2 linked regions of the Caldimonas brevitalea genome follow. The protein of the gene in region 1 interacts with the protein of each later gene in a pairwise test. Links are inferred from orthologs where the notes say so. Each region holds a gene or a part of one and is shown on either strand. Other genes may lie near its edges.

Evidence for each region.
Region 2: the proteins of AAW51_RS16130 (region 1) and AAW51_RS19295 interact in binary tests that used the Escherichia coli proteins (3 or more experiments, as listed by UniProt). The link is inferred for Caldimonas brevitalea from one-to-one orthologs.

The regions. Positions count from the first base shown.
Region 1 is NZ_CP011371.1:3,811,896-3,822,809, reverse strand. The notes cover bases 7,841-10,771. They hold AAW51_RS16130 (IscS subfamily cysteine desulfurase), read left to right. Parts: upstream 7,841-8,661; coding sequence 8,662-9,882; downstream 9,883-10,771. Other genes in these bases: hscB (Fe-S protein assembly co-chaperone HscB), read left to right, coding at 10,746-10,771; iscA (iron-sulfur cluster assembly protein IscA), read left to right, coding at 10,304-10,627; iscU (Fe-S cluster assembly scaffold IscU), read left to right, coding at 9,904-10,290; iscR (Fe-S cluster assembly transcriptional regulator IscR), read left to right, coding at 8,069-8,599; AAW51_RS16140 (low molecular weight protein-tyrosine-phosphatase), read left to right, coding at 7,841-7,962. Also shown: nth (endonuclease III), read right to left, coding at 1-110; electron transport complex subunit RsxB, read right to left, coding at 142-810; AAW51_RS16160 (polyhydroxyalkanoate depolymerase), read right to left, coding at 894-2,168; AAW51_RS16155 (amino acid aminotransferase), read right to left, coding at 2,412-3,611; excinuclease ABC subunit UvrB, read left to right, coding at 3,725-5,812; AAW51_RS16145 (ROK family protein), read right to left, coding at 5,895-7,160; more of AAW51_RS16140, read left to right, coding at 7,414-7,840; more of hscB, read left to right, coding at 10,772-10,914. UniProt on the Escherichia coli protein: Master enzyme that delivers sulfur to a number of partners involved in Fe-S cluster assembly, tRNA modification or cofactor biosynthesis. Catalyzes the removal of elemental sulfur from cysteine to produce alanine.
Region 2 is NZ_CP011371.1:4,596,953-4,603,675, forward strand. Bases 1,967-4,666 are described here. They hold AAW51_RS19295 (sulfurtransferase TusA family protein), read right to left. Parts: upstream 3,581-4,666; coding sequence 3,353-3,580; downstream 1,967-3,352. Other genes in these bases: AAW51_RS19285 (valine--tRNA ligase), read left to right, coding at 1,967-2,275; galU (UTP--glucose-1-phosphate uridylyltransferase GalU), read left to right, coding at 2,322-3,188; AAW51_RS19300 (NUDIX domain-containing protein), read right to left, coding at 3,788-4,309; trmB (tRNA (guanine(46)-N(7))-methyltransferase TrmB), read left to right, coding at 4,338-4,666. Also shown: more of AAW51_RS19285, read left to right, coding at 1-1,966; more of trmB, read left to right, coding at 4,667-5,072; cysteine synthase CysM, read right to left, coding at 5,042-5,947. UniProt on the Escherichia coli protein: Sulfur carrier protein involved in sulfur trafficking in the cell. Part of a sulfur-relay system required for 2-thiolation during synthesis of 2-thiouridine of the modified wobble base 5-methylaminomethyl-2-thiouridine (mnm(5)s(2)U) in tRNA.

The sequences.
Region 1 (10,914 bases):
AGCACAGCGGTCAGCAATTCGAACACGCTGGTGTATTCCAGCTCGGTGTTCGGTTCCGGGTTGGCCGCTTTCAGTGTGGCGAAGAAGGGCTCGATGTCGGATGCGCGCATGGCGGCGCAGTGTAGCGGCACTGCCGCCGGCTCAGCCGCTGCCGCTGCGGCGTTCGCGGGCGCGCTGCAAGGCGGCCTCGATCAGCGCGCGCTTGCGGTCGATCTGCTGCGGGTCGGTGAGTCGGGTCTCGGCTTCGAGATGCTCGAGCTTGTGTTGCGCCTTGGCGGCCAGCCGGGCCTCGTTCTCGAGCTTCTCGCGGGCGATCCGCTCGCCCCGGAACGCGTAGCGCTCCCGCGCTTGAGAAGCGAGAAGCGGGCTCCAGGCCTGCCAGCCAGTGCGCCCGGGGGTCACCGACACCAGCGAAATGCAATCGACCGGGCAGGCCGGCACACACAACTCGCATCCGGTGCACTGGCTCGCCACCACGCTGTGCATCTGCTTGGGCGCGCCGACGATGCAGTCGACCGGGCAGGCCTTGATGCACAGCGTGCAGCCGATACACCAGTCTTCATCGATGACCGCCAACTGTCGCTCCCCCTCGGCACCCCGCGCGGGGTCGAGCGGCAGCGGGGCCCGCCCGGTGAGTTCGGCCAGTCGGCTCACGCCTTCCGCGCCGCCCGGCGGGCACTGGTTGATGTCCGCGTCGCCGGCAGCCATGGCCTCGGCATAGGCGCGGCAATCGGGGTAGCCGCAGCGCGTGCACTGCGTTTGCGGCAGCACGGCGTCGAGGGCTTCGGCGGTGACGATGGGTGGGAGCATGGAACAGCAGGGCAGGCGGGTAAAACCGCCCCAGGTGAGCAAAGGCTGCCGGCACCCGACCGGCAACCTCGGCTGGGACCGGCTCAGGTCGTCGCCAGGGCGCGGGCGTCGGCGGTGGCGGTTTCGTGCTGGGCGATGAACCGGGACACCATCGGATAGACCTTCTCGCGCCAGCGCTTGCCCGAGAAGATGCCGTAGTGACCGGCGCCTTCGACAGTGTAGTGCGGCTGCTCGCCCTTTGGGATGCCCGTGCACAGCTCGTGCGCGACCCGGGTCTGCCCGGCGCCCGAGATGTCGTCGAGTTCACCCTCGATGGTCAGCAAGGCGGTGGTCTTGATGTCTTGCGGACGCACCAGCTCGCCGCGCACCTTCCAGGTGCCGTTGACAAGCGCGAAGTCCTGGAACACCGTCTTGATGGTGTCGAGGTAGTACTCGGCCGGCATGTCCAGCACCGCGTTGTACTCGTCGTAGAAGCGCCGGTGCGCCTCCACGCTCTCGTCGTCACCGCGCACCAGGTCGAGGAAGTAGTCGTAGTGCGAGCTGAGGTGGCGGTCCGGGTTCATCGCAACGAAACCGGTGTGCTGCAAGAAGCCGGGGTAGACACGGCGGCCCGCGCCGGGGTAGTTCGGCGGCACACGGTAGATGACGTTGTTCTCGAACCACTCGTAGCTCTTGTTCATCGCCAGGTTGTTCACCGCCGTGGGGCTCTTGCGCGCGTCGATCGGCCCGCCCATCATCGTCATCGTCCGCGGCGTTTGCTCGCCACGGCTGGCCATCAGCGAGATCGCCGCAAATACCGGGACGGTGGGCTGGCACACCGAGATGACATGCACGTGCGGCCCGATGTGGCGGATGAAGTCCTGCACGTATTCGACATAGTCGTCGAGGTGGAAGGGGCCGGCGTCGAGCGGGACCATGCGGGCGTCGACCCAGTCGGTCACGTAGACCTTGTGGTCGCGCAGCAGTGCCTTCACGGTGTCGCGCAGCAGGGTGGCGTGGTGGCCCGACAGCGGCGCCACCACCAGCACGGTGGGTTGCGACTTCATCCGGGTCAACAGCCCGGCGTCGTCGGTGAAGCGCTTGAAACGGCGCAGCTGGCAGAACGGCTTGTCGACCGCCACCTGCTCTTGCACCGCGATGTCGAGGTCGCCGACCTTCACCGTGGTGATGCCGAACTGAGGCTTTTCATACTCCTTCGACAACCGGTGCATGAGATCGAAACCGGCAGCCACCCGGTCAGCACCCGGGGTGTGCGTGAACGGCGACAGGGGATGGCTGTAAAGCTTGGACGACGCGCTTGCGAACTCCGCGAAGGGGCTGAGCAAGGCGCGTTGGGTTTCATACAGTTGGTACAGCATCGGGGCCCTTTCTGTTCATTCGAACGCCACCGGAAATCGGGGCTACGCGGCGTGTGGTGCAAGTACCATGCGCGATCACGTCCGCATGCTGCGCTGCACCATTCTAAGTTCGGTAATCAGATGTGTGCGGAGCGTGGGCCCGGAGGAAACCCCTAAGATCGGCGGAAAACCTTGCAGATCTGGGCATATTGCCCAAAAAAACAGGGGCCGAAGCCCCTGTTTTTTGTCACACAGCTGACGACATCAGCAGACTTTTGCGATGCAGGCGGTGACGTAGTCGATGTTCTTGCTGTTCAGTGCTGCCACGCAGATGCGGCCGGAGTCGACGCCATAAACGCCGAATTCGCTGCGCAAACGTTGCATCTGTTCTTTGGACAGACCTGAATAACTGAACATGCCCTTCTGCGTGGTCACGAAGCTCATGTCCTGCTTGACGCCGGCGCTGCGCAGCTTCTCGACCAACTGGCCGCGCATCTGCTTGATGCGCACGCGCATCTCGGCCAGCTCCTGCTCCCACAGCTGGCGCAGTTCCGGGGTCGTCAGCACCGTCGCGACCACCTGGGCGCCATGGGTCGGCGGGTTGGAATAGTTGGTGCGGATCACGCGCTTGAGCTGGCTCAGCACGCGGTCGGCGTCGTCCTTGCTTTGCGCCACCACACTCAGCGCGCCGACCCGCTCGCCATAGAGCGAGAAGCTCTTGGAGAACGAGGTCGAGACGAAAAAGTCGAGCCCGGAGGCAAGGAACAGGCCGATCACCGCGCCGTCTTCGGCGATGCCCTCGCCGAAGCCCTGGTAGGCCATGTCGAGGAAGGGCACCAGCGATCGGGCTTTCAGCAACTCGACCACCTGCTTCCACTGCTCGGCGCTCAGGTCGTAGCCGGTCGGGTTGTGGCAGCACGCGTGCAGCACCACCACCGTGCCGGCGGCGGCCGCATTGAGCGACGTCAGCAGGCCGTCGAAGTTGATGCCGCGCTTGGCCGCGTCGTAGTAGGCGTAGGTGCCGACCGTGAAACCGGCGCTCTCGAACAGCGCGCGGTGGTTTTCCCAGCTCGGGTCGCTGATCAACACCTGGGCGTTCGGGTTCAGCTTCTTCAGGAAGTCGGCGCCGATCTTGAGGCCGCCAGTGCCGCCGATGCCTTGCACGGTCGCGATGCGGCCGTCCTTGACGGCCGCGCTGTCGGCGCCGAACACCAGCGTCTGCACTGCACGGTCGTAGGCGGCGATGCCGTCGATCGGGAGGTAGCCGCGCGCCTTGGGCGCTTCGAGCATCTGCTTTTCGGCCGCCGCGACGCACTTCAACAGGGGCAGCTTGCCGTTGTCGTCGTAGTACACGCCCACACCGAGGTTCACTTTGTTGGGGTTCGGGTCGGCGTTGAACTGCTCGTTGAGCCCGAGGATCGGGTCACGGGGGGCCATTTCGACAGCGGCAAAGAGCGTTGCCATGAGGTCTTTCCTAATCAGTGAAGTGAGCAGGCGAGGGGCTTGGCCTAAGATCACCGCACCCCTGCGCCCGACGGCGAGGAACAACCTCCATTTTAGGCCGCTGCCCGTATCCCATGGCTGACACTCCGACCGAAGTTTCCGTGCTGGACGACAACAAGTTCGTGCACTTCCCCGGTTCGCCCTTCCAGCTTTACCAGCCGTACCCCCCGGCGGGCGACCAGCCGGTCGCCATCGACAAGCTGGTCGAAGGTGTGCAGGACGGCCTGAGCTACCAGACGCTGCTGGGCGTCACCGGGTCCGGCAAGACCTTCACGATGGCCAACGTCATCGCGCGGCTGGGCCGCCCGGCGATCGTGTTCGCGCCCAACAAGACCCTGGCTGCGCAGCTCTACAGCGAGTTCCGCGAGTTCTTCCCGCGCAACGCCGTCGAGTATTTCGTCAGCTACTACGACTACTACCAGCCGGAAGCCTACGTCCCGCAGCGCGACCTCTACATCGAGAAGGACAGCTCGATCAACGAACACATCGAGCAGATGCGGCTGTCGGCCACCAAGAGCCTGCTGGAGCGCCGCGACGTGGTGATCGTCGCCACGGTCTCCGCCATCTACGGCATCGGCAACCCGAGCGACTACCACCAGATGGTGATGACGATGCGGGTGGGCGACAAGGTGGGTCAGCGCGACGTGATCGCCCAGCTGATCCGCATGCAATACAAGCGCAACGAGATCGATTTCGCGCGCGGCACGTTCCGGGTGCGCGGCGACACGATCGACGTGTTCCCGGCCGAGCACTCCGAGCTGGCCATCCGCATCGAGCTGTTCGACGACGAGATCGAGTCGCTGCAGCTGTTCGACCCGCTCACCGGCCGCGTGCGGCAGAAGATCCCGCGCTTCACGGTCTATCCGAGCAGCCATTACGTCACGCCACGCGAGCGGGTGCTGTCGGCCATCGAAGGCATCAAGGAGGAGTTGCGTACCCGGCTCGACGAACTGGTCAAGGCCGGCAAGCTGGTCGAAGCGCAACGCCTCGAACAGCGCACCCGTTTCGACCTCGAGATGCTGCAGGAAATCGGCCATTGCAAGGGCATCGAGAACTACACCCGGCATGTGTCGGGCTCGAAGCCGGGCGAGCCGCCGTCGACATTGGTGGACTATCTGCCGCCCGACGCGCTGATGTTCCTCGACGAGAGCCATGTGTTGATCGGCCAGCTCGGCGGCATGTACAACGGCGACCGGGCCCGCAAGACGACGCTGGTGGAGTATGGCTTCAGGCTGCCGAGTGCCCTCGACAACCGGCCGCTGAAGTTCGAGGAGTTCGAACGCAAGATGCGGCAGGTGATGTTCGTCACGGCGACCCCGGCCGACTATGAAAAGCGTACCGCCGGCCAGGTGGTGGAGCAGGTGGTGCGGCCGACCGGCCTGGTTGACCCGGTGGTCGAGGTGCGGCCCGCGACGCACCAGGTCGACGACGTGCTGCAGGAGATCCGCGAGCGGGTCGAGGTCAACGAGCGGGTGCTGATCACCACGCTTACCAAGCGCATGGCCGAGCAGCTGACCGACTACCTGTCCGACAACGGCGTGAAGGTGCGCTACCTGCACTCGGACGTCGACACCGTCGAACGGGTCGAGATCCTGCGCGACCTGCGCCTGGGCACCTTCGATGTGCTGGTGGGCATCAACCTGCTGCGCGAGGGGCTGGACATCCCGGAGGTGTCGCTGGTGGCCATCCTCGATGCCGACAAGGAAGGTTTCCTGCGCGCCGAACGCTCGTTGATCCAGACCATCGGGCGCGCCGCGCGCAACGTCAACGGCAAAGCCATCCTGTACGCCGACAAAATGACCGACTCGATGCGGCGCGCCATTGGCGAGACCGAGCGCCGACGTGCCAAGCAGCTCGAGCACAACCAGGCGCAGGGCATCACACCGCGCACGGTCACCAAACACGTCAAGGAATTGATCGACGGCGTGTTCTCCGCGCAGGAATCCCGCCAGGGCCTGAAGGCGGCGGAAGAAGCGGCCAAGGTCGAGGCCTTGTCGGAGAAAGACCTGGGCAAGCGCATCAAGCAGCTCGAGAAGCAGATGCTCGAACACGCCCGCAACCTGGAGTTCGAGAAGGCGGCGCGGGTGCGCGACCAATTGGCTCTGCTGAAGGAGCAGGCCTTCGGCGCCGCCGGCGACGACAAGATCGTTCCGATCGGTTGACGCTGGTGGCGGTCGGCAGCGCTGGTTGGGCAGCCTGTGCTGCGCGGTGCGGTGCGAGCCCTTTCAGGCGGTGCGGCCGGCCTCAGGCCGGTTCGGCCACGGCACTGCCGCGCATCGCGGCGTCCGAGAGCGGGCGCACCTGGTAGTGGATCACGGCAGCGGCGGCGCCCACGGCGTGGGCGAGACGGCCGAAGCGGGCCTGCCGGACCGTCGGCGGCTGCAGGCCGGCTTCCTGCGCATAACGCTCGAGCCGTTCGCGCGCCGGGCCGAGCAAGCTGTCCCCCAGTTCGCAGGTCGGCCCACCCAGCACAATGACCGCCGGATCGAAGGCGGCCCACAGGTTCTGCATCAACAGCCCCAGGTGCTGGCCGGCGCGGTCCAGCGCGGCACGCAAGGCGGGGTCGCGGTGGGCCCGATCGGCGTCGAAGGCGGCCGGCGGCAGACTTTGTAGCAGCGCCGAAGGATCGCGCGTGCGCGGCAGCTGGTCGGTGCCGAGCACGGCCTGCGTCACGGCCGCGAGCCCGATGAAGGCCTCGGCGCAGCCGCGCCGGCCGCAACTGCACAACGGGCCCGCGGCGTCCAGCACCGTGTGGCCCACTTCGCCGGCGAAGCCACCCCAGCCGGTGAGCAATCGGTCGTTCACGACGATGCCCGCACCCACGCCTGTCCCGAGGCCGAGGAACACCAGCGGTTCCAACACCTGGGGGTCGCCGAACTCGAACTCGCCCAGCGCGGCCACGTCGGCGTCGTTCTGCAGGTAGAGGGGCAGGCCGGCCGCAGGGCCCGCCGCGAGCGCCGCGCGCAACAGGTCGCGCAACGCAACGTCCTTCCAGCCGATGTTGGGGGCAAAACGCAGCACCCCGGTGCGTTCGTCGACGGCGCCCGGCACACCGATGCCGATCCCCACCGTGGTGCGTTGGCGCAATGCCTCGCTGGCCAGGCGCGCCTCGATCAAGGTCGCTACCTCGCGACAGACCTGCTCGGGGGCCGTGGTGTCGAGCCGCGCGGTGTGCTCCGTCAGGACCTTGCCGACCAGGTTGGTCGCCACCACCGTCGCCGAACCGAGGCCGATGTCGACGCCGATGAAGGCCAGCCGGTGCTCGTCGAGCGTCAGCGGTGTGGGCGGACGCCCGGTGCTGCGCGCCTGCAGGCCGGGCGACTCGATTTCAAGCTCGACCAGCCAGCCTTCGTCGATCAGTTCCTGCGTGAGCAAGCTGATGGTCGATTTCGTCAGACCTGTCGCATTCGCCAGGTCTGCGCGTGAGCTGCCCGGCGCCTGCCGCACCCGACGCACCACGGCCATACGGTTGAGCCGCTTCAAGAGCCGATGGTCGCCGGTGATGGACATGGTGCAGTGAGGCCTCGAAAGGCGGGGATTATGCCGGCGCACCAAATGGCCGACTGCCACTTCGGAGACGCGGGTGATCGGGCGGCGGGGCTTGGAGCGCCTGCATTGGGGCGGCGGCGAGACGCAGACGGTGCGCAATGCGCGCCGCGAAGACCGCGCTGGCCCGGCGCGGGCGCGAGCAACAGGGAGAGTCGGCGGCAACTTCTGCCGCTCCCCTGTGTCGGTGCGGCCCACAAGGCCCTAGACTCCCGGAATGCCGCCTCTTGCCTTGCAGCCTTTCGCCCGCATTTTGTTCATTTGCATGGGCAACATCTGCAGGTCGCCGAGCGCCGAAGGCGTTTTTCGGGGGCTTGCGGAGCGTGCAGGTCTGGCATCGCGCTTGCTGATCGACTCTGCGGGTACCCACCACTACCACATCGGAGAACCGCCCGATCCCCGTGCCCAGGATCACGCCCGGCGCCGGGGCTACGAGTTGTGCGACTTGCGTGCCCGGCAAGTCGTTCCCGAAGACTTTGCACGTTTCGATCTCCTGCTCGCGATGGACCGGGAAAACCTGGCGGCTTTGCAGGCCCTCTGTCCGCCGGCGTATCGCCACAAGCTGCGCCGTCTGATGGAGTTCGCCCGCCATCACACCCTGGAGATCGTCCCAGACCCCTATTACGGCCCGCCGGCAGGTTTTGAAGCCGTTCTCGATCACCTCGAGGACGCCTGCGCCGGCCTGTTGGAGCACCTGGTCAAGCAGGGGCTCCAGCAGCAGGAAGTCCACCGGGAAAACTTGACTAAAAAACTAGGCTTAAGGTAGAATTCGAGTAAATCAGTCGGGAAACAACCGAGGGTTTGCCCGGACCACAAGCTGTTTTGGGTTTAACACTTTCAGCAGAGCTAGCTGAACGCTTAAGGAGCTTGCCATGCGTCTCACCACCAAAGGTCGTTTTGCCGTCACTGCCATGATCGATCTCGCGTTGCGCGAGCATCAGGGTCCGGTGGCGCTGGCTGCGATCAGCCAGCGTCAGCAGATCTCGCTGTCGTATCTCGAACAACTGTTCGGCAAGCTGCGTCGTCACGAGCTGGTCGAAAGCACCCGGGGCCCGGGCGGCGGTTATTCGCTCGGGCGCAAGGCCGAGGAAATCACGGTGGCCGACATCATTGTCGCGGTCGACGAGCCGATCGATGCGACCGGCTGCGGCGGCAAAGAGAACTGCATGAGCGACCAGGGGCGCTGCATGACCCACGACCTGTGGGCCAGCCTGAACGCCAAGATGATCGAGTACCTCGATTCGATCACGCTGCGCAAGTTGGTCGAAGACCAGATCGCCCGCGGCATTTCGATCGAGGAGCAACCGGTCAAGCGGGCCATTTCCAGTCAGCCGGTGGTCAAGCCGATCAAGGTCAACGCGCCCAATTCCGTGTTCGCTCTGGGCAACGCGTTCTCGAAGTAAACGTTCTTCCTTTTTGTTCCTTTCCAGCCAGCCGGAGCCGGAGGGCTCCCGATGCAAGCATCATGGACATGACCCCGCATTTCCCGATCTACCTGGACTACGGCGCCACCACGCCCGTGGATCCGCGCGTCGTCGACGCGATGATCCCGTGGTTGCGCGAGCACTTTGGCAACCCGGCCTCGCGCAGCCATGCGTGGGGCTGGGAGGCCGAAGAGGCGGTCGAGAAGGCGCGCGGCCAGGTGGCAGATCTGATCGGCGCTGACCCGCGCGAGATCGTCTGGACGTCCGGGGCCACCGAGTCCAACAACCTCGCGCTGAAAGGTGCGGCGCACTTCTACAAGTCCAAGGGCAAGCACCTGGTGACGGTGAAGACCGAGCACAAGGCCGTGCTCGACACCTGCCGTGAGCTGGAGCGTCAGGGTTTCGAGGTCACCTACCTCGACGTGCAGGAGAACGGCCTGCTCGATCTGGACAAGTTCAAGGCGGCACTGCGTCCCGACACGATTCTCGCGTCGGTGATGTTCGTCAACAACGAGATCGGCGTGATCCAGGACATCCCGGCCCTGGGCGCCTTGTGCCGCGAGCGCGGCATCATCTTCCATGTCGACGCGGCGCAGGCGACCGGCAAGGTGCAGATCGACATGAGCAAGTTGCCGATCGACCTGATGAGCCTCGCATCACACAAGACCTACGGGCCCAAGGGCATCGGCGCGCTGTACGTGCGCCGCAAGCCCCGTGTGCGCCTGGAAGCGCAAATGCATGGCGGCGGGCACGAGCGCGGGATGCGCTCGGGCACCTTGCCGACGCATCAGATCGTCGGCATGGGCGAGGCCTTTCGCATCGCCAAGGAAGAGATGGCCAGCGAGGGTGAGCGCATCCGCGCGCTGCATCAGCGTCTGTTGAACGGCCTGAAAGACATCGAGCAGGTGTTCATCAATGGCGACATCGAGCGCCGGGTGCCGCACAACCTCAACATCTCGTTCAATTTCGTCGAGGGCGAGTCCTTGATCATGGGCGTCAAGGGCATTGCCGTCTCGTCGGGCTCGGCCTGCACGTCGGCGAGCCTCGAACCCAGCTATGTGCTGCGGGCGCTCGGCCGCAGCGACGAACTCGCGCACTCGTCCCTGCGCATGACCATCGGTCGTTTCACGACCACCGAGGAAATCGACTACGCGGTGTCGATCTTGAAGGACCGCGTGGCCAAGCTGCGCGAGTTGTCTCCCCTGTGGGAGATGTACAAGGACGGCGTGGATCTGAGCACGATCCAATGGACCGCGCACTGATCCGAGCAGTAGGAGATTGACATGGCTTATAGCGACAAGGTAATCGACCACTACGAGAACCCCCGCAATGTGGGTTCATTTGAAAAAGGCGACGACACGGTGGGCACCGGCATGGTCGGCGCGCCGGCGTGCGGCGACGTGATGAAGCTGCAGATCAAGGTCAACCCGAAAACCGGGGTGATCGAAGACGCACGCTTCAAGACCTACGGCTGTGGCTCGGCCATCGCCTCCAGCTCGCTGGTGACCGAATGGGTCAAGGGCAAGACGCTGGACGAGGCGGTGACGATCAAGAACACGCACATCGCCGAGGAACTGGCGCTGCCGCCGGTCAAGATCCATTGCTCGATCCTGGCCGAAGACGCGATCAAGGCCGCCGTCGAGGACTACAAGGCCAAAAAGACGCATTGAGATGGGTGGAGCGATGGCTGTGACATTGACCGAAGCCGCAGCGCGGCACGTGACGCGCTACCTCGCCAAACGCGGGCGGGGGGTTGGGGTGCGCCTGGGGGTCAAGACCACCGGCTGCTCCGGCATGGCCTACAAGCTCGAGTATGCCGACGACGTGGCCCCTGAAGACCATGTGTTCGAAGGACATGGCGTGAAGGTGCTGATCGATCCCAAGAGCCTGCCCTATCTCGAGGGTACCCAGCTGGATTTCGTTCGTGAAGGTTTGAACGAAGGTTTCCGTTTCAACAACCCGAACGAAAAAGACCGCTGCGGCTGCGGCGAGTCGTTCCGTATCTGATGCGGTCGAGTGTGTGCTCCGGTGCGCGGCGTCTCGGCTCGCCGCGCAGGCTCCGGTTCGAGCCGCGCTAGAACGGTCGTGCGAAGCGCGCCATGCCCCGGCGTAGATGGCGATTCCGATGAAGCTGGATGTCGATGATTTCGAGTTGTTTGCCATGCCACGGCAGTTCGGCCTGGCGCGCGACACGCTCGACAGCCGCTGGAAGTCGCTGCAGGGCGAGGTGCACCCGGACAAGTTCGCCGCGCAAGGTGCGGCGGCACAGCGTGTGGCGATGCAATGGGCGGTGC
Region 2 (6,723 bases), 790 kb from region 1 along the record:
GGTGTCCGACCTGGAAGTCGTCAGCGAGGAAGAAGACGGCTCGCTGTGGCACATCCGCTACCCGCTGGCCGACGGCTCCGGTGAGCTGACCGTGGCCACGACACGCCCCGAGACCATGCTCGGCGACGTCGCGCTGATGGTGCACCCCGAAGACGAGCGTTACCAGGCGCTGGTGGGCCACCAGGTCACGCTGCCCCTGTGCGACCGCACCATCCCGGTGATTGCCGACGCTTATGTCGACCGCGCGTTCGGCACCGGCGTCGTGAAGGTCACGCCGGCGCACGATTACAACGACTACGCTGTCGGGCAGCGGCATGCCCTGCCCGTCATCGGCGTGCTGACGCTCGACGCCAAGATCAACGACAACGCCCCGCCCGCCTACCGCGGCCTCGACCGTTTCGAGGCGCGCAAGAAGGTGGTGGCCGACCTGGAAGCGCAGGGTTTCCTGGTCGAGGTCAAGAAGCACAAGCTGATGGTGCCGCGCTGCGAGCGCACCGGCCAGATCATCGAGCCGATGCTGACCGACCAGTGGTTCGTCGCGATGAGCAAGCCCGACGCGAGCGGCAAGTCGATCGCCGAAAAAGCCGTCGAGGTGGTGCAGGACGGCCGCGTGCGTTTTGTGCCCGAGCAGTGGGTCAACACTTACAACCAGTGGATGAACAACATCCAGGACTGGTGCATCTCGCGCCAGCTCTGGTGGGGCCACCAGATCCCCGCCTGGTACGGCAGTGGCGGCGAGCTGTTCGTCGCCCGCAACGAGGACGAGGCCCGCGCAAAAGCGAAGGCGGCGGGCTACGAGGGTGAACTTCGGCGCGACGAAGACGTGCTCGACACCTGGTACTCGTCGGCCCTGGTGCCGTTCTCGTCGCTCGGCTGGCCCAACGAGACCAAGGAACTCGATTTGTTCCTGCCCTCCAGCGTGCTCGTCACCGGCTTCGACATCATCTTCTTCTGGGTCGCCCGGATGATCATGATGACGGTGCACTTCACTGGCCGCGTGCCGTTCCGCCACGTCTACATCCACGGCCTGGTGCGCGACGCGCAGGGCAAGAAGATGAGCAAGTCGGAAGGCAACGTGCTCGACCCGGTCGACCTGATCGATGGCATCGAGCTGGCGCCCTTGCTCGAAAAACGCGCCACCGGGCTGCGCCGCCCCGACACCGCGCCCAAGGTACGCGAGGCGACGAAAAAGGAATTCCCTGACGGCATTCCCGGCTACGGTGCCGACGCCCTGCGCTTCACGTTCGCCGCCCTCGCGAGCCTCGGCCGCAACATCAACTTCGACGCCAAGCGCTGCGAGGGCTACCGCAATTTCTGCAACAAGCTCTGGAACGCCACCCGTTTCGTGCTGATGAACTGCGAAGGCCAGGACAACGGGTTGGCCGAACACGGCGCCGACGCCTGCGGCCCCGGCGGTTATCTCGATTTCTCGGCGGCCGACCGCTGGATCACCGGCGAGTTGCAGCGGGTCGAGCACGCGGTGGAACAAGGTTACGCCGACTACCGGCTCGACAACGTCGCCAACGCCCTCTACCAGTTCGTCTGGGACCAGTACTGCGACTGGTACCTGGAAATCGCCAAGGCGCAGATCGCCAACGGCGACGCCGGGCAGCAACGGGCCACGCGCCGCACCCTAATCCGGGTGTTGGAAACCGTGCTGCGGCTGCTGCACCCCATCACGCCCTTCATTACCGAAGAGCTGTGGCAGAAGGTCGCGCCGGTGGCCGGCCGCAAGGCGCCCGACTCGGACGCGTCCATCGTGCTCGCGCCCTACCCCCGCGCCCAGTTGGAGCGCATCGACGCCCAGGCCGACGCCTGGATCGAGCAGCTGAAAGCGGTGGTCGGCGCGTGCCGCAACCTGCGCAGCGAAATGGGTCTGTCGCCGGCCGAACGCGTGCCCCTCTACACCATCGGCGACGCCGACTTCGTGACCCAGGCGGCGCCGTTGTTGAAGGCGCTGGCGAAAGTCAGTGAAGTGAAACGCTTCGACGACGAAGCGGCCTTTGCCGACGCAACGCGCCAGGCACCGGTGGCGGTGCAAGGTGCGACGCGGCTGGCGTTGCACGTTGAGATCGATGTGGCCGCGGAGCGCGAGCGCCTCGGCAAGGAAATCAAGCGTCTCGAAGGCGAAATCGCGAAGGCGCAAGCGAAACTTAGTAACGAAAGTTTTATCGCCCGCGCTCCCGCTAACGTGGTGGAACAGGAAAAAGTCCGGCTGTCCGATTTCACTGTTACTCTCGAAAGAGTGCGTGAACAGATCTCCCGGCTGGCGTGAAGCTTGCAGTATGGTCTGCCACTCGAATATCAGGAGGAAAACCCACATGCACGTCACCAAAGCAGTCTTTCCGGTCGCCGGCCTCGGCACCCGCTTTTTGCCCGCCACCAAAGCGCAGCCCAAAGAAATGCTGCCGGTGGTCGATAAACCGCTGATTCAATACGCCGTCGAAGAAGCGTATTCCGCCGGCATCCGGGAAATGATCTTCGTCACCGGCCGCACCAAGCGCCCGATCGAAGACCACTTCGACATGGCCTACGAGCTCGAAACCGAACTCGAAGCCGCCGGCAAGCGCGAGTTGCTGAACATCGTGCAGTCGATCAAACCCGACGACATGGAATGCGTGTTCGTGCGGCAACCCAAGATGCTGGGCCTGGGCCACGCGGTGCTGTGCGCCGAGCGCCTGGTCAACGGCCATCCGTTCGCCGTGCTGCTCGCGGACGACCTGATGGTCGGCAAACCGCCGATCATGAGGCAGATGGTCGACCAGTTCGCCGACTGGAAAGCCACCATCATCGCCGTCCAGGAAGTGCCGCCCGAACAGACGCGTCGCTACGGCATCGTCGACGGCACCCCCGTCAACGACCGTCTGATGGACATTCAGCAGATCGTCGAAAAGCCGGCCCCCGAAGCCGCGCCGTCGCGCCTGGGCGTGGCCGGTCGCTACATCCTCACGTCGGGCATCTTCGATGAGATCCGCCGCCAGCCCAAGGGCGTCGGCGGTGAAATCCAGCTCACCGACGGCATCGCCGGCCTGCTGCGTCGCGAAAAGGTGTTTGCCTATCGTTATGACGGCGTGCGCTACGACTGCGGCAGCAAGGAAGGTTTCCTGCAAGCGTCGGTCGAACTGGCACTCGCCCACCCGCAGCTTGGCGCGGGCTTCCGCGAGTATCTGCAGGGTCTCGAACTCTGAAAATGCAAAGGCCCCGGCCGAAACCGGGGCCTGCGCCCCGCTGCCCGGCGGGGTAAGCGCTATCCAGGTGCGCTGGTCACGACGACCGGGCCGGGACCCTGCGGCGCATCACGCGTCGGCCGCCGGCTTCATCGGCTCCCGGGCTTTTTCTCCCCTTGCGTACGTCAGCGGCGCCGCAGCACGTGCACGAACTCTTTGTCGAGCGTTTGCTGCTCGACCAGTTCGTTGCCTGTCTGCTTGGCGAAGGCCTGGAAGTCGCGCAGCGAACCCGGGTCCGTTGCCACCACCTTCAGCAGTTCTCCGCTGTGCATCTCGGCCAGTGCCTTCTTCGCCTTGAGGATGGGCAGAGGGCAGTTGAGCCCGCGGGTGTCGAGTTCTTTGTGAGCGTCCATGGCAATTCCTTCAGGGACGCTGATTTTAGTGGCAGCGCACACCGCAGGAGGCCTCCCCTTCAGCCGGACGGCGCCCGATCGCTGCGGGGATGGCATCCATCCGCACGGTTCCCCGCGTTCTTTGCCTCAGCAAGGGGCGCGGTCGGCCTGGCACAGCGGGAATCGATTCAAAAAACAAAGTCGCCGGCAACCCTGCGCTCACGCCCGTCAACGCCGCGGCAGTTCGACGTACTGCGGCTCATGGCCGCGACGCCGCAGCCACTGCGCCAGGATTTCGCCAGTGCCGGCGCGCCAGCATTTGACATCCTGCGGTGCCAGCAGCTTGTATTCGGCCAGTTCGGGCGACAGCACGATCTCGCCGTGGCAGACCGCGTGGTAGGCGATGATGACCTGGTTCATCTGCTGAAAATCGCAAACGCCCTCCAAGTGCAACGCCGAGACCTGCAATGAAGTCTCCTCGGCGATTTCACGCTTGATGCCTTCCTCGGGCGTCTCGCCAGCCTCCATGAAGCCGGTGACCAGCGCGAACATGCGCCCCGGCCAGGCCGCGTTGCGCGCCAGCAGCAAGCGGCCTTCGCGGTCCGACAGCTCGATGATGGCGGCCAGCACCGGCGTCGGGTTGTTCCAGTGGGTGTAGTGGCAGGCCGGGCAGCGCAGGCGGTCCCGCTCGCCGTCGTGCACGCTGTGCAACTCGGTAGCGCAACGTGGGCAGAATCTGAAGTCGTTCATGGACACGCATCCCCTCACTCGATCAGCGGTGGATCCTACCCGAGCCCCCGAAGCGTCCCTGTCGCCTACGCGCACCGCCTCCTCGCGGCAGGTCAGCAGCAACCAGGCCGGGCCTCACCCACGGCTCGCGCAGGTGGTCGACCGCCACCTGAACACGCGCTTTCAGCGACCTGTCGCGCCCTACAACCATGCCGCCTTCGAGCAGCTGTGCAGGCACTGGGACGGCCGCTCGCCGCTGGTGCTGGACAGCGCCTGCGGCACCGGTGAGAGCAGCGCTGCACTCGCCGCGCGCCACCCGGAAGCGCTGGTGATCGGCGTCGACCAGTCGGCGCAACGGCTGGCGCGCGGCCAGCGCAAACTCGACGCGACGGCAGCGCCCCGCAACCTCCTGCTGCTGCGGGCCGACGCGACCGACCTGTGGGCCCTGATGGCGGCGCACGGCCTGCGGCTGGCGCGGCACTACCTGCTCTACCCCAACCCCTGGCCCAAGGCCGAGCATTTGCAGCGACGCTGGCACGGCCACCCGCGCCTGCCCGACCTGCTGGCGCTCGGTGGAGCGCTGGAACTGCGCAGCAACTGGGCGCTGTACGCCGAGGAGTTTGCGTGGGCGTTGCGGCGGGCCGGCTGGCAGGCCGAGGTCGAGCCGGTGCCCCCCGAGGGGCCGGCCCTGACGCCGTTCGAACTCAAGTACCGCGCCTCGGGCCACGTGCTGTGGCGCGTGCGCGCGGCGCCTCAGGCCGGGAACACGCCGGTCGAGAGATAACGGTCGCCGCGGTCGCAAACGACAAACACGATCGTCGCGTTCTCGACCCGCTGCGCCACCTGCAGCGCGGCCCAGCAAGCGCCGGCTGCGGAGATGCCGGCAAACACGCCTTCCTCGCAGGCCAGCCGGCGCGCCATGTCCTCGGCGTCGGCCTGCGACACGTACACCAACTCGTCGACCCGGCTCGGCTCGTAGATCTTGGGCAGGTACTCCTGCGGCCACTTGCGGATGCCGGGGATGCGCGAACCTTCGCTCGGTTGCGCACCGATGATGCGCACCTCCGGGTTCTGCTCCTTCAGGAAACGCGACACGCCGGTGATGGTGCCGGTGGTGCCCATCGCACTGATGAAATGGGTGATGCGGCCCTGCGTCTCGTCCCAGATCTCCGGGCCGGTGGTCTCGTAGTGGATGCGCGGGTTGTCGGCATTGGCGAACTGGTCGAGCACCCGCCCCTTGCCGTCGCGCTGCATCTGCTCGGCCAGGTCACGCGCGTACTCCATGCCACCGGCCTTGGGCGTCAGCATCAACTCGGCGCCGAAGGCCTTCATCGTCTGGGCCCGCTCGATGCTGAGGTCCTCCGGCATGATCAGCAGCATCCGGTAGCCCCGAACGGCCGCTGCCATTGCCAGCGCGATGCCGGTGTTGCCCGAGGTCGCCTCGATCAGCGTGTCGCCCGGGCGGATGTCGCCGCGCTCCTCGGCACGCCGGATCATGCTGATCGCGGCCCGGTCTTTCACCGAGCCCGCCGGGTTGTTGCCTTCGAGCTTGCCCAGGATGACGTTGCCGCGCCGCGCCTGCTCCACGCCGGGCAGGCGCTGCAGCTGGATCAACGGGGTGCGGCCGATGGTGTCTTCGATGGTTTTGTACTGGGGCATGAGCGTTCTCCTGCCCACATTGTCTCAGGCTTGCGTCAGGCCCGCGGCGCTGTGACATAATCGCCGGCTACATCACCGCGGCATCGCCCGGGGTGGTTCAAGACCGACGCAGCGCACGCTGCGTCACCGCCTGCCCAGGTGGCGAAATAGGTAGACGCAAGGGACTCAAAATCCCTCGCCAGCGATGGCGTGCCGGTTCGAGTCCGGCTCTGGGCACCAATTCAAGCGGTCGCGGGCACTAGCGGTTTCCGCAGCAGTTTCTACGCCTCTTCCGCGCCAGTTTCCGCATCAACCCGTTTTTCGATCGCTGTCCCGCCACGGTGAGTACTTGGCGCGGGCGGTCGAGGCGTCGCTGCAATTTGAAACGCCGCCAGGCCCCGCCTCCCCTAGAGTGGCGCCAGCCCCAACGAAGGGCGCAGGGAGGAACACATGAGCATCTTTCACCGGCTGTGGGACAACCACCCCGGCACGGGCAAGCCGTGCGAGGTCGATGGCAAGCCGAGCTTCGAAAACCAGTGCGCCATCAGGATGGGCGTGGCATTCACGAAGTCAGGCATCAGCATTAAGTCCTGGGGTCTGCGTCACTGCTGGCACCACGACAAGGCCTAAGGTCATGCGCTGGCAGCCGAGGAGATGGCAAACGCGCTGACGAGGGTCATCGTGCCGGGGATGAAGCGCGTCGAGCGCTACAACGGCGCCGAAGCCTTCGACAAGATCGATGGGCGCAAGGGCGTGTTCTTCTGCAAGGACTTCTATGGCGCGCCGCAGACCGGCGA